DNA from 2 places in the Acidovorax sp. K2F genome. Region 2 is predicted to be linked to the other one. Evidence: predicted binding sites of a transcription regulator. Region 2 holds the regulator's gene; the other holds the start of a gene.
What was found. Region 2 encodes FNR, which switches genes on or off when oxygen is low (the NO sensors DNR and NnrR bind a similar motif). Its sites were predicted from a motif close to TTGATNNNNATCAA; they were not measured.
Positions count from the first base shown of each region.

Region 1: a site for FNR is predicted at 4,051-4,064, ahead of N4G42_RS01855 (hemerythrin domain-containing protein). Genes of this name have one in related genera too.

Region 1 covers NZ_JAOBSQ010000003.1:50,405-56,501, forward strand. The annotation lists gene N4G42_RS01835 (DUF1501 domain-containing protein) at 1-795, opposite strand, end outside; gene N4G42_RS01840 (DUF1800 family protein) at 804-2,678, opposite strand; gene N4G42_RS01845 (CsbD family protein) at 3,051-3,269, shown strand; gene N4G42_RS01850 (hypothetical protein) at 3,380-3,961, shown strand; gene N4G42_RS01855 (hemerythrin domain-containing protein) at 4,129-4,665, shown strand; gene N4G42_RS01860 (GGDEF domain-containing protein) at 4,869-5,915, shown strand; gene N4G42_RS01865 (hypothetical protein) at 6,020-6,097, opposite strand, start outside.
Region 2 covers NZ_JAOBSQ010000041.1:79,147-85,243, reverse strand. The annotation lists gene ccoG (cytochrome c oxidase accessory protein CcoG) at 71-1,516, shown strand; gene N4G42_RS15990 (FixH family protein) at 1,581-1,859, shown strand; gene N4G42_RS15985 (hypothetical protein) at 1,917-2,210, shown strand; gene fnr (fumarate/nitrate reduction transcriptional regulator Fnr) at 2,321-3,043, opposite strand; gene hemN (oxygen-independent coproporphyrinogen III oxidase) at 3,233-4,615, shown strand; gene N4G42_RS15970 (sulfite exporter TauE/SafE family protein) at 4,621-5,346, shown strand; gene N4G42_RS15965 (HD-GYP domain-containing protein) at 5,568-6,097, shown strand, end outside.

The DNA.
Region 1 (6,097 bases), on a different contig from region 2:
CTCCAGCGTTTGCGTGCGTGGCTGCTGGATGAGCGATGCGAGCGCACTCTGCACCGCTGAAGAACCGTACACCCGGTTCTTCACACCGTTAATGGCCACGGCCCCGTTGGTGCTGACCTGGTACTGCAGCGCCGAGTCGCCCGACAGGAACACCGCATTGCCCGTGACCGAGATACAGGTGAACAGCGAATTGCCGTTGGAGGACAGCGCCAGGTCGCCGATGTTGCCACCCCAGCCCACGGTGGAGCCCTCGGGCGAGGATGACTGCCACACCGACTGCTGGTCGTTGTGCGAGAACAGCTTGGGCGGCACGGGGTAGGTGGCGCGGTCGGCACTGTTGTACTGCGCGCGCGTCAGCGGAACCACCAGCGGGCCCACGTTGAGCTGCACGGCCGCCTTGCCGTTGTTGAACAGGCCAGCCAGCCCCGTCATGGCCGGGTGCAGCGCGTACTGGCGGCCGCCGGGCAGCGGCGTGGTGGGTGTCAGCAGCGTGGGGGCGAGGGCTGCCTTGGCCAGCGCGATGCCACCCGCCGTCTGGCCTGAGCCACCGCCTCGGATGGTGTTGTAGCGGTTGTAGCTGTCGTCGTCGTAGGTGACCACGGTGTTGGCATAGTCGTTGCCGCCGTACAGAAACACGCAGACCAGCGCCTTGTAGTCGGTGGCGTTGAAGGCCGCCGCCTCGCCCATGGCAGCCAGGTTGAGCGCAAAGGGCAGGGCCGTGCCCGCAAGGCCCAGCTGGGTGGAGCGGCGCAGAAACGCGCGGCGGGTGTGGAGTTCGGGTTGAAGCAGGTGCATGGCAGGGCTTACTTTTGAACGAGGTATTCGGCCGAAGCCATGACCAGGAAGACGGCGGCCGCCACGCGGTCGAGCTTGACGGCGTCGGTGCTGGCGGCGGTGACGGGCGTTGCCTTCAGCGCGTCCGCAATGAGCTTGACGGTGGCTGCGGACAGCTGGCCTGCGCACATCAGCAGGTTGATGCGTGCGACCAGTGCGTCCGCATCCGCCACGATGGCCAGCTCGTTGGCGTAGCTGGCCTTGATGTCGTACCCGTTGTTGGAACTGCTGGCATTGTTGGGCAGCTCCGGGGCATTCACAAAGATGCCGTTGCGGATCACGCCCTGCATGTAGTTGAGGTAGCCCCCCACGCTGCTCTCGTTGACCAGCTGGAACTCGGGTGCCACGGCGCCCGCTGCCGCCAGGGCCGTGGATGGTGGAACGTAGCCTGGGCGGAAGAAGTTGAACACCGAGGGCGAACGCAGCGGGCTCTGGCCCAGGCGCGAGCCGGGGTCGCTCAGGTCGCCGATCTTCCAGCTGCCCTGCACCGAGTTGATGCCAAAGGTGCGGCCCCACTGCACAAAGCGCAGCATGGGCTCGCGCAGCTTGCCAAAGCCAGGCTGGGTCAGCCCGGTGGGCGAGCGTGCCTCGTCGTCCAGCAAGATGGCCTTGACCACTGCGCGCAGGTCACCCCGCACGCCGGCGCCGTTGTTGTTGAAGGCGGCTGCCACCCGGGCCACGTAGGCGGGTGACGGGTTGCTGGTGACCAGCCGCTGGATCAGCTGCTTGCCGATGAAGGGGCCCACGTTAGGGTGGTTGAACAAGGTGTCCAGCGCGGTCTTGAGTGCCGCGGCGCCGGGCGTGTTGGCGGGCACGGTGGTGCCCAGGAAGGTGGCGGCCAGCGTGGAGTGGCGCGATGCATTGAGCGCCATGGGCAGCCGCGCAAAGGTGGTGTTGGAGACCACCCGTGTGGTGCCTGGCACGGTGGTCGGCACGTTCTGCGTCTGGTCGTAGTCGTAGCCCGTGAACACGCGTGCCAGATTGGTCACGTCGTTCATGGTGTAGCTGTCAATGGGCTTGCCGGCGCCGTCTTTCTTGGGGGTTCCGTCCAGGTTCAGCTCGACCAGTCCGATGGACATGAGCTGCATGACCTCGCGGGCATAGTTTTCGTCGGGCTGGCGGCCCGTGGCGGCGTTTTCCTTCTGGTTGCCACGGGTGTTGAGGTAGTAGCCCATGGCCGCGTTCAGCGTCACGTTCTCCAGCACCGAGCGGTAGTTGCCAAACGCGTTGTTCACCAGCTGGTCCCAGTACCAGGCCATGGCATGGCAGCGCCAGGTGATGTCCACGCCGCTGAGCGAGACCACGCAGATTTCGGACAGTGCCAGCGCCACCCGCTTGCGCAGACCGTCCGGCGACTTCATGAGCTGGTACCAGATCATGTAATCGGCAGGGTAGGAGTTGTCGTAGTAGGCCGTGTCGTTGCTGATGTCTGCGTAGCCGCGCTGGTTCAGCCAGTCCCAGCCGCCCTGGCTGGGGCCCGCATTGAACTGGCTCTCCAGCCAGTCGGCGTAGGTGGTGGTGCGCAGCGCCGCGATTTCGGCAGTCGATGCCGAGAACTGGGCCTGCAGCAGAAAGCGGGCGGCCTCGTTGTCCGTGCCGGCGGAGGGATGGGCGTAGTTGCCCAGCGAGGGGGTGGATGGCGCAGGTGCACTGGGTGTCCCCGTGCCTGGCGCGCTGTCGCCACCGCCGCCTCCGCAGGCGGCCAGGGCGGTGGACGCAAACAGCGCGGTCAGCAAGGGCGCGTGGGCCCTGCTGGCGGTGGTGGGGTTTTCGGGGGGGAGGGGCAGGCCCTCTGGTGCCTCTGCAACCGCGGTTGTCAGAGTCTCCTCGTATGGATGTGTCATGGTGGTCGTGGTCAAAAAGTCTGCCGCTGGCAGCACAGTCATGACTAAATCACACGCCACGCCCGCCTGGAAACACAAGTGTTACCAAGCGAAACACGCCTATGCAATGTCCGCTGTGCCAACGGCCTGAATGATGGGCCATTGCAACACTTTGTACCTTGCATGGAGCCCTCGCTCGTCTTCGCCAGAGGGTGGGAGCCGACTTCATCGGCGATGTCCGTCACGCCCGTAGTCCTGTGCTGACGTGTGCTGCGTGGCATGGACTACGGCGCCATCGCCAGATCATTTTTACAGTGAATCCCATCGCATCACGCAAAGGTTCCACGCACTCCGAGTGGATGGCTGAAGCGAAGTTTTTTGAGGAGTCACACCATGAATGAAGACACCATCAAGGGCAACTGGAAGCAGTTCAAGGGCAAGATGATCGAGCAGTGGGGCAAGCTCACGAACGACGACTTCGATGTCATCGACGGCAAGCGCGAACAGTTCCTGGGCAAGCTACAAGAGCGCCAGGGCATCGCCCGAGACGTGGCCGAAAAGCAGCTCAAAGAATGGCAGGACCGCCACCCCGACTTCCGCTTCAACGACTGATAGCGCGACCGCGCTGCGGGGCTTTCGCCCCGCCCCCGCCAGGCCACCCCTGGCGCGCCGCCCCTACAAGATTCACACCCATTGCATTCAATTTCATCGAGGAGAAAACCATGACATTCCAACGCACCCTGATCGCCGCCTGCGCCGCCGGTCTGATGGCTACCACCGCTTTTGCCATGACCCCCGCAGAGCACAAGGCCGCCAAGGACAGCATCTCGGCGGACTACAAGATGAACAAGCAAAAATGCGATGCCCTCAAGGCCAACGCCAAGGACATCTGTATGAAGGAAGCCAAGGGCACCGAAGACGTGGCCAAGGCCGAGCTCGAAGCCCAGTACAAGCCCAGCGCCAAGGCCAGCCAGAAGGTGGCTGAAGCCCGTGCCGACGCCGCCTACGCTGTCGCCAAGGAAAAGTGCGACGACCTGACCGGCAACGCCAAGGACGTGTGCGTGAAGGATGCCAAGGCCGAACATGTGAAGGCCAAGGAAAATGCCAAGGTGGCCGCCGCCCAGGCCAAGCCTGCAGACACAGCGGCCGAGAAGGCCGCCAACGTGGCCGAGGCGCGCAAGGACGCCACCGCCGAGAAGAATGAAGCCAACTACAAGGCTGCCAAGGAGCGCTGCGAGACGATGACTGGCGACCTCAAGTCCAAGTGTGTGGACGACGCCAAGCGCATGTACGGCCAGAGCTGATGGTGCGGGCGCTGGGCGCCCAAATCCCTTGCACCACCAGGCCCTGCCCGCCACGCGCGGTGCAGGGCCTGGCTGCGTATGGCGTTGCCATGACCTGCATCAACACCCGGCCGGGCCGGGGCTTCTAAGCTCGCACCTTCGTTTGATCTGCCCGCCCAAGGAGTCCCATGGCCCACCTCGAATGGTCTGATGCGTTGAACCTCGACCTGCCCCTGATGGATGACACCCACCGGGAGTTCGTCGACTTGCTGGCCGCTGTGGACCAAGCCGGTGACGCCGACCTGCTGCCCCGCTGGTGCGCGCTGGTGGAGCACACCGAGCAGCATTTCGGGCAGGAAGACGACTGGATGGCCTCCACCCGATTTGCATCGGGCAACTGTCACAGCATGCAGCACAAGGTGGTGCTGCAAGTGATGCGTGAAGGCACGGCCCGCGCCGAACAGGGCGACCTGAAGGTGCTGCGCGTGATGGCCAGCGAGCTGGCGCTATGGTTTCCGCAGCATGCGCAGAGCATGGATGCCTCGCTGGCCCTGCACCTGCGCCGTGTGGGGTTTGACCCTGTGACAGGCGTGGTGCACGCGCCCGGTGCGTTGCCGGGTGCGTTGATTCACGGTTGCGGTGGGGCCACGTGTTCGGACGCCGACGCCCCGGGTGCCAGCGAGCCCGCTGCCCAACGCGATACCGCGCCCGCTGTGGCTGCCTGACAGCAACGCAGCTGCGCTGTCCGCCCGCAGCGGCAAGCGCCAGCAGACGCTGAACGAACAAACCAGAGGCAGGCACGGCACGGCCAGAGCACCACTCTGGCGTGACCCGGGGGCCATCGGGCTTCCACCCGTGCAGCCGTCCTGCTTGTGTGGCATGCTGCCCCATCTCAAGGCAATTGGGGGCGGCGCGGCCGCTTCGCATCATGGCCGACACCACCCCTCCCGACGACCCCTGCGACGACACGGCCCGTCTCCAGGCCCTGCAGCGCTACGGCATTCTCGACACGCCCATGGAGCCCGCCTACGACGAGCTGGCCGACCTGGCGGGCTACGTGTGCGAAGCGCCGGTGGCATTGATCAGCCTGCTGGACAGCCAGCGCCAGTGGTTCAAGGCCGCCCGGGGGTTTGCGCTGCGCGAAACCCCGCTGAGCGAGTCGGTGTGCCGCTATGCCATCCGCCAGTCCGGCGTCTTCATCGTGCCCGACCTGGCACAAGACCCGCGCTTTGCGCACTATGCGATCGTCACGCAGAAGAACCCCCTGCGCTTTTACGCCGGGGCGCCGCTGGTCACACCCGATGGCTTTGTGCTGGGCACGCTGTGCGTGCTGGACCACCGGCCGCGCGAGCTGTCAGCCAAGGTGCAGGACCTGCTGTCCGCCCTGGCGCGCCAGGTGATCCGGCTGCTGGAGCTCAAGCGTGCCAACGACCGCCAGGGCCAGATGCTGATGGAGCTGGAGGCGGCGCGCCACCAGATGGCGGTGCTGGCCCACACCGATGTGCTGACCGGGTTGGCCAACCGCCGCTCGTTCACCGATCGCCTGCGCCAGGAATGGGCACTACTGCAGCGCGGCAATGAGCCAGCCAGCCTGCTGATGATGGACCTGGACCACTTCAAGCGCGTGAACGACGTGTACGGCCACCATGTGGGTGACCAGGCTCTGCAGCTGTTTGCCACCCTGTGCCGCGACGCCTTCCGCGCGGCCGATGTGCTGGGGCGCTGGGGGGGCGAGGAGTTTCTGGCCCTGTTGCCCGCCACCGGGCTCGACCAGGCACAGGTGGTGGCCGAGCGTGTGCATGCGGCGCTGGCCGCCCACCCGCTGCCCGGCATCGAGCCGGCGCTGGTGCTGTCGGTCAGCATGGGGCTCACCCTGTTCGACCCGCTGCGGCCGCTGGACATCACCCTGCGGCTGCTGGACTCTGCGCTCTACACCGCCAAGCGCGAGGGGCGCAGCCGCACTGTGGTGGTGTAAATGCTCTGCTTTTGATAGCTGCTGGCGCATATTGCACTAGCGCTACCACCCGTTTTTACTAAAAATTGTGCCCCAGGGGCCTGCGCACGGCCCTCGGGACACCTTCAGAACTCCGGGCGGCGCGGCAACCGCAAGGCCGCGGTGCGCCACGCCAGGTCGCGCAGCGCCCGGCGCAGGGCGGG
Region 2 (6,097 bases):
GGCGGTGCTTGAGGCACTGCCCGGGTTTTCTTTTCAGAGTAAGCCTGTACTCCGTTCATAAAGCGACACCATGAGCACACCCAGCGAGCCTGCTCGCAAGGTCATCCCGATTACGCCAGTCGCCGCCGATGCGTCCTCTGCGGGCGAGATCATCTCGCTGTACGAAGCGCAAAAGAAGATCTACCCGCGCTCGATCAGCGGATTGTTTGCGCGCTGGCGTTGGGGCATGGTGCTTTTGACTCAGCTGGTGTTTTACGGGCTGCCGTGGTTTGAATGGGGCCAGCGCCAGATGGTGCTGTTTGATCTGGGAGCTCGCAGGTTCTACATCTTTGGCCTGGTGCTCTATCCGCAGGATTTCATCTATCTCACCGGTCTTCTGATCATTTCGGCGCTGTCGCTGTTCCTTTTCACCGCCGTGGCAGGGCGCCTGTGGTGTGGCTTTGCCTGTCCGCAGACGGTGTACACCGAAATGTTCATGTGGATCGAGCACAAGATCGAAGGCGATCGCAGTGCCCGCCTCCGTCTGGACAACGGTCCCTGGACGTTCGAGAAGATCCGCAAAAAGTTTCTCAAGCAGGTGGTGTGGATCACAGTGGCCCTGTGGACTGGGTTCACTTTCGTAGGGTACTTCGTGCCTATCCGCGAACTGGGCAGCGAGCTGCTGGCGTTTGAAGGCGGCTGGCAGATTTTCTGGGTGCTGTTCTACGGCTTTGCCACCTACGGCAACGCAGGCTTCATGCGCGAGCAGGTCTGCAAGTACATGTGTCCCTATGCGCGCTTTCAGAGCGCAATGTTTGATAAAGACACGCTCATCGTCACCTACGACCCTGAGCGTGGCGAGCAGCGCGGCCCGCGCAAGAAGAACATTGACTACAAGGCCCAGGGGCTTGGCGACTGCATTGACTGCTCGCTGTGTGTGCAGGTCTGTCCGGTGGGCATCGATATCCGGAAGGGCTTGCAATATGAGTGCATTGGTTGCGGGTTGTGTGTGGACGCCTGCAATACCGTAATGGACAAGATGCAGTACCCGCGTGGCCTGATCCGCTATTCCACCCAGAACGGCGTGGCCAAGCGCTGGACGCAGTCCCAGATGCTGCGTCGCGTGCTGCGTCCCCGTGTGCTGATCTACACCGCCGTGCTGGTAGCACTGTGCGTTGCCATGCTGGCCAGCCTGGTGGTGCGCACGCCGCTGAAGGTGGATGTCGTGCGTGACCGGGCCGCGCTCTCGCGCATTGTGGCGGGGGGCAAACTGGAGAATATTTACCGGCTGCAGATCATGAATGCCACGGAGGGCGAACAGCGCTACCGCATCAGTGCGCGTGGACTGGAGGGGCTGGAGGTGGCCTCCGAGGCCGAAGTGGATATTGGCGCAGCAGAGTCGCGCTGGGTGGCCGTGCGTTTGCAGATTCCGTACGGTTCCGCCACGTCGGGCTCGCATGCGGTTCAGTTTGACGTGCAGGCCGTCGGGGCAGCTGCCCACGTGACGGAAAAATCCGTGTTTCTTGTGCCGCGTTGAGCGGCATCCCGGTGGGGCCTTTCAGGGCCGCACTTTGACCGATATTGTTGAGGAGTAGAGCACCATGTCTTCAAACCCTGCCATCGCGACACCGGCAGTTCCCATGCCCTGGTGGAAGTTCGGCCATGTGTGGCTGGTGATTGCCGGGCCTGCCATCGTGATCGTGGCTGGCTTTGTGACGCTGTGGCTGGCGATTTCTCGGCCTGACCCGGTGGTGGCCGAGGATTACTACCGCCAGGGCATTGAGATCAACAAGACCTTGGTGGCGCCGGAGAAAAGCCTGGCACCGGCCCTCAAGGCCCGCAACCATGCGGCCACCCCCGTGCAAGACCAACCACGCTGACAACCCGCCGGTCGCTGCCCCCAGCGACCCCAGGCAGCACCAGGAGACAGAACCGATATGTGGACGCAACGCCTGATGTGGATTGCATGGCCCGCCTTCTTGATGGCGGGCGTGCTGGAGATGCTGGTTTTTGCCATGGTGGACCCCCAGGACCTGCACTGGTTCGGCCAGCCCCTGGCGCTGTCACGGCAAGGGGTGTACACCCTCGCATTTTTTGTGTTTTGGGCCATCACCATGGCAACGAGCGCATTGACGACACTGCTTTCCATGTCTCCGTTCGAGGTCAACCGGTGCCCGGTGCCCGATGGGGAGCGCCCCGACGATTGCCGCAAGACATCGTCCTGCCCCTGAGCCCTTTTCGCCTGCTTGTCTGGGCATGCAATGCATGCCGTTTCGCAAGAGATGGTTGTACTTTGTGCTGAACCGACTCTCTGCGTGGAAGTGGCTCAGTGTCAGTGTCGTCAGTGGCAGGTCTGCTGGCTGTTCACAATGCGTCGCAGGGCATCGGTGTCGAGAATGCGCACATGGCGCTGTTTGACTTCCACGATCCCTTCTTCCACAAACTTGGAGAAGGTCCGGCTGACCGTTTCGAGTTTGAGACCGAGGTAGCTGCCGATTTCTTCGCGCGTCATGCGCAACACCAGTTCCGACTGCGAGAAGCCCCGTGCATGCAGGCGCTGCACCAGGTTCAGCAAAAAGGCGGCCAGGCGTTCCTCGGCACGCATGCTACCCAGCAGCAACATCACGCCGTGCTCGCGCACGATCTCGCGACTCATGATCTTGTGCACGTGGTGCTGCAGGGCAGTGACTTCGCGTGACAGCTCTTCAATGCGGTCGAAGGGCATGACACACACTTCGGCGTCTTCAAGTGCCACCGCATCACAGGTATGGTGGTCATTGACGATGCCGTCGAGCCCGATGATCTCGCCCGCCATCTGAAAGCCCGTGACCTGGTCGCGACCGTCTTCCGTGGCCACGCAGGTCTTGAAGAACCCGGTGCGGATGGCATACAGGGACGTGAAGGACTCGCCATTGCGAAACAGCGTGCCTCCGCGTTTGACTTTGCGACGGACGGCGACCACCTCGTCAATGCGCTGGAGCTGCTCTTCGTTCAAGCCCACGGGCATGCACAGCTCGCGGAGGTTGCAGTTGGAGCAGGCGACTTTGATGGTGAGCGGGTTCATAGGCACATGGACTTGGGTTGTTGGTCGAGCATATCGTGCTTGCCGTACACGAACCTGAATACAGGGCGCGGGCGAGCGGCTGACCTTCATCAAATTGTCGCCGTATCGCTTGTTGGTTCACTTGATGCAGGTCAAGGACATGTCCCGGAGCCTACGGCACAGTCAAGGTGTACGCAAGGAAATTTCCCCATGACTGCTGTTTCGCCAGATCTTCTGCGCCGCTTTGACGTGCCAGGGCCCCGTTATACGTCCTATCCAACGGCCGACCGATTTGTGGAGGCCTTCGGTCAGGAAGATTATGTGCTGGCGCTGCAGCAGCGCCGTTCGGGCACGCTGGCCAAGGCCATGCCGCTGTCCCTGTACGTGCACATCCCGTTTTGCGAATCCCTGTGCTACTACTGCGCCTGCAACAAGATCATCACCAAACACCATGACCGCGCCGAGGTCTACTTGCGCTACCTGAGCCGCGAGATCGACCTGCACACCGCGCACTGTGGCGTAGGACAGGTGGTGAGTCAATTGCACCTGGGCGGTGGCACGCCCACCTTCCTCTCAGATGCGGGCTTGCGGGAGCTGATGGCCATGCTCAAGCGCAGCTTCACGCTGGCGCCCGGGGGCGAATACTCGATCGAAGTGGATCCGCGCACGGTCAACTCCGAGCGTCTGGCGCTCCTGGCTGAATTGGGCTTTAACCGCCTGAGTTTTGGCGTGCAGGACTTTGATGCCGAAGTGCAAAAGGCCGTGCACCGCATTCAGCCTGCAGAGCAGGTTTTTGCACTGGTGGAGTCCGCTCGCTCGCTGGGCTTTGATTCGGTGAACGTGGACCTGATCTACGGCCTGCCGCGCCAGACGCCAGAGTCTTTTGACCGCACGCTGGCGCAGGTGGCGCAGCTGCGGCCTGACCGCATTGCGTTGTATGCCTATGCACACTTGCCGGAGCGTTTCAAGCCACAGCGTCGCATCATCTCCGCCGAATTGCCCACGGGCGCGAGCAAGCTGTCCATGCTCTCGCGCTCACTCGATGCGTTCATGGACGCTGGGTATGTCTATGTGGGCATGGACCACTTTGCTCTGCCTACCGACGCACTGGCTGTGGCCAAGCGCCAGGGACGCTTGCACCGCAACTTCCAGGGCTACAGCACGCAGCCAGACTGCGACCTGATTGGGCTGGGCGTATCGGCCATCGGCCGGGTAGGGGCGACTTACAGCCAGAACTCCAAGACGCTGGACGAGTACTACGACTTCCTGGACCAGGGGCGGCTGCCTGTGGTCCGCGGGCTGGCCTTGACCCGCGACGACCTGGTGCGCCGCGCGGCCATCATGGCCCTGATGTGCCAGGGCGAGCTGCTGTTCGAGCCGATGGAGCAGGCGTGGTTGATCGATTTCCGCCAGTACTTCGCAGCAGAGTTGGCGCAGCTGGAGGGTATGCAGGAGCAGGGGTTGGTACGGGTGGGTCCGGAGGGCATTGAAGTGACCGCCACCGGGTGGTTCTTCGTGCGCGGTATCGCCATGGTTTTTGACCGTTATCTGCAGGCTGACCGCAACCGCGCCCGGTTTTCGCGCATCATCTGACACCTATGCTTGCCACTGTTGGCTGGACTGCTTTGCTCATGGGACTCGCTGGCGGGTCCCATTGCTTGGCCATGTGTTCCGCGCCGTGCGGAGCATTGGTGCGGCAGGGCGGCGCACCACAGGCGGACGGTGGTGTGGAGCAGGAGGTGCGCTGGGCGCCGCGTGGCGGTGCGCTGCAGCGCACCATGGCCTTCCACGCAGGGCGCCTGATGGGGTATGCCAGCGCAGGTGCACTGGCGGCCTTGGCCATGGACAGTCTGGCATGGCTGACCCAGCAAACCAGCGCGCTGCGCCCCGCCTGGACACTCATGCATGTGGCGGTGATGGCCTGGGGGCTCATGATGATGGTGCAGTCGCGGCAGCCTGCGTGGGTGGAGCAGGCGGGCCGCTCCGTGTGGGCGCGTGTTCGTCCGCTGGTCGGGGCTCCGGGCGGAGTGATGGCGGCCGGGGTTCTGTGGGCCCTGATGCCTTGTGGACTGCTCTATTCGGCCCTGTTGGTCGCGGCGCTCAGCGGGGGGGCGCTGGAGGGGGCCCTCACCATGGCTCTGTTTGCAGTGGGCAGCGGGGTGTGGCTGGTGGGCGGCCCCTGGGCTTGGAGCAGCCTTCGCAACCGGCTGAATCTCGCGCGGGCGCAGTGGGGCACGAGGGCCGCAGGCGCCATGCTGTGCGCGGTAGCTGCCTGGGCGCTGTGGATGGATCTCATTTACAAGCCGTCGCTCTGGTGCCGCTGAGCGCGAGGCGCTGATCCGTCGACATCACTCCAGTCGCCCCGCGGCTGGAAGGTGGGCGATTCCTTTGTCGCGGGGACCGGGGTGGTCCAGCCAGGCCCGCTTTCAGTCAAGTGTTGCCGGATCGCTGCGCGGCCTGTCGGTTCTTCGCCACGTCACTGGAACTGGTGATAATCTGCGTAACTATTGGTGGCATTGATGTCGCCATGTATCGTGCGCCTGACGTGAACTCATCCATCCTCATCGACATCAGCCAACTGCGTGTCGGCATGTACATCCAGCTCGACGTGGGCTGGATGCATCATCCGTTCCCGACCAGCAGTTTCCGGGTGGCGTCGTCGGATCAGATCACCACTTTGCGGGAGCTGGGACTGACCGAGGTGCGTTACGTCCCCAAGAAGAGCGATCCTGAACTCCAGGAGCTGGTGCCGGCCGCCTGGAGCGTGCCCGAGATGACAGCCCCACCGCCCAACGGCCTGGATGCGCCCGGGCCTGGGACGGCCACTGTCGTAGACCCCGAGGCACAGCGTCGCCGCGAGCTGCTGGAAGCACAAAACCGGGCCTTGGCCGCCTGCAATCAGCGTTTCTCAGAAGCCACGCGTCAGTACCAGTCCATGGAGCGCACGGTTTCCGAGCACCCGGACCAGGCCAGGGCCAAGGGGGAGGCGCTGGTCTCTGGATGCGTGACCGAACTGCTGGAAAACGGCGACTCCGTCATCCGGCTGCTGTCCGAGGGCGTGGGCGAGCGCAACGG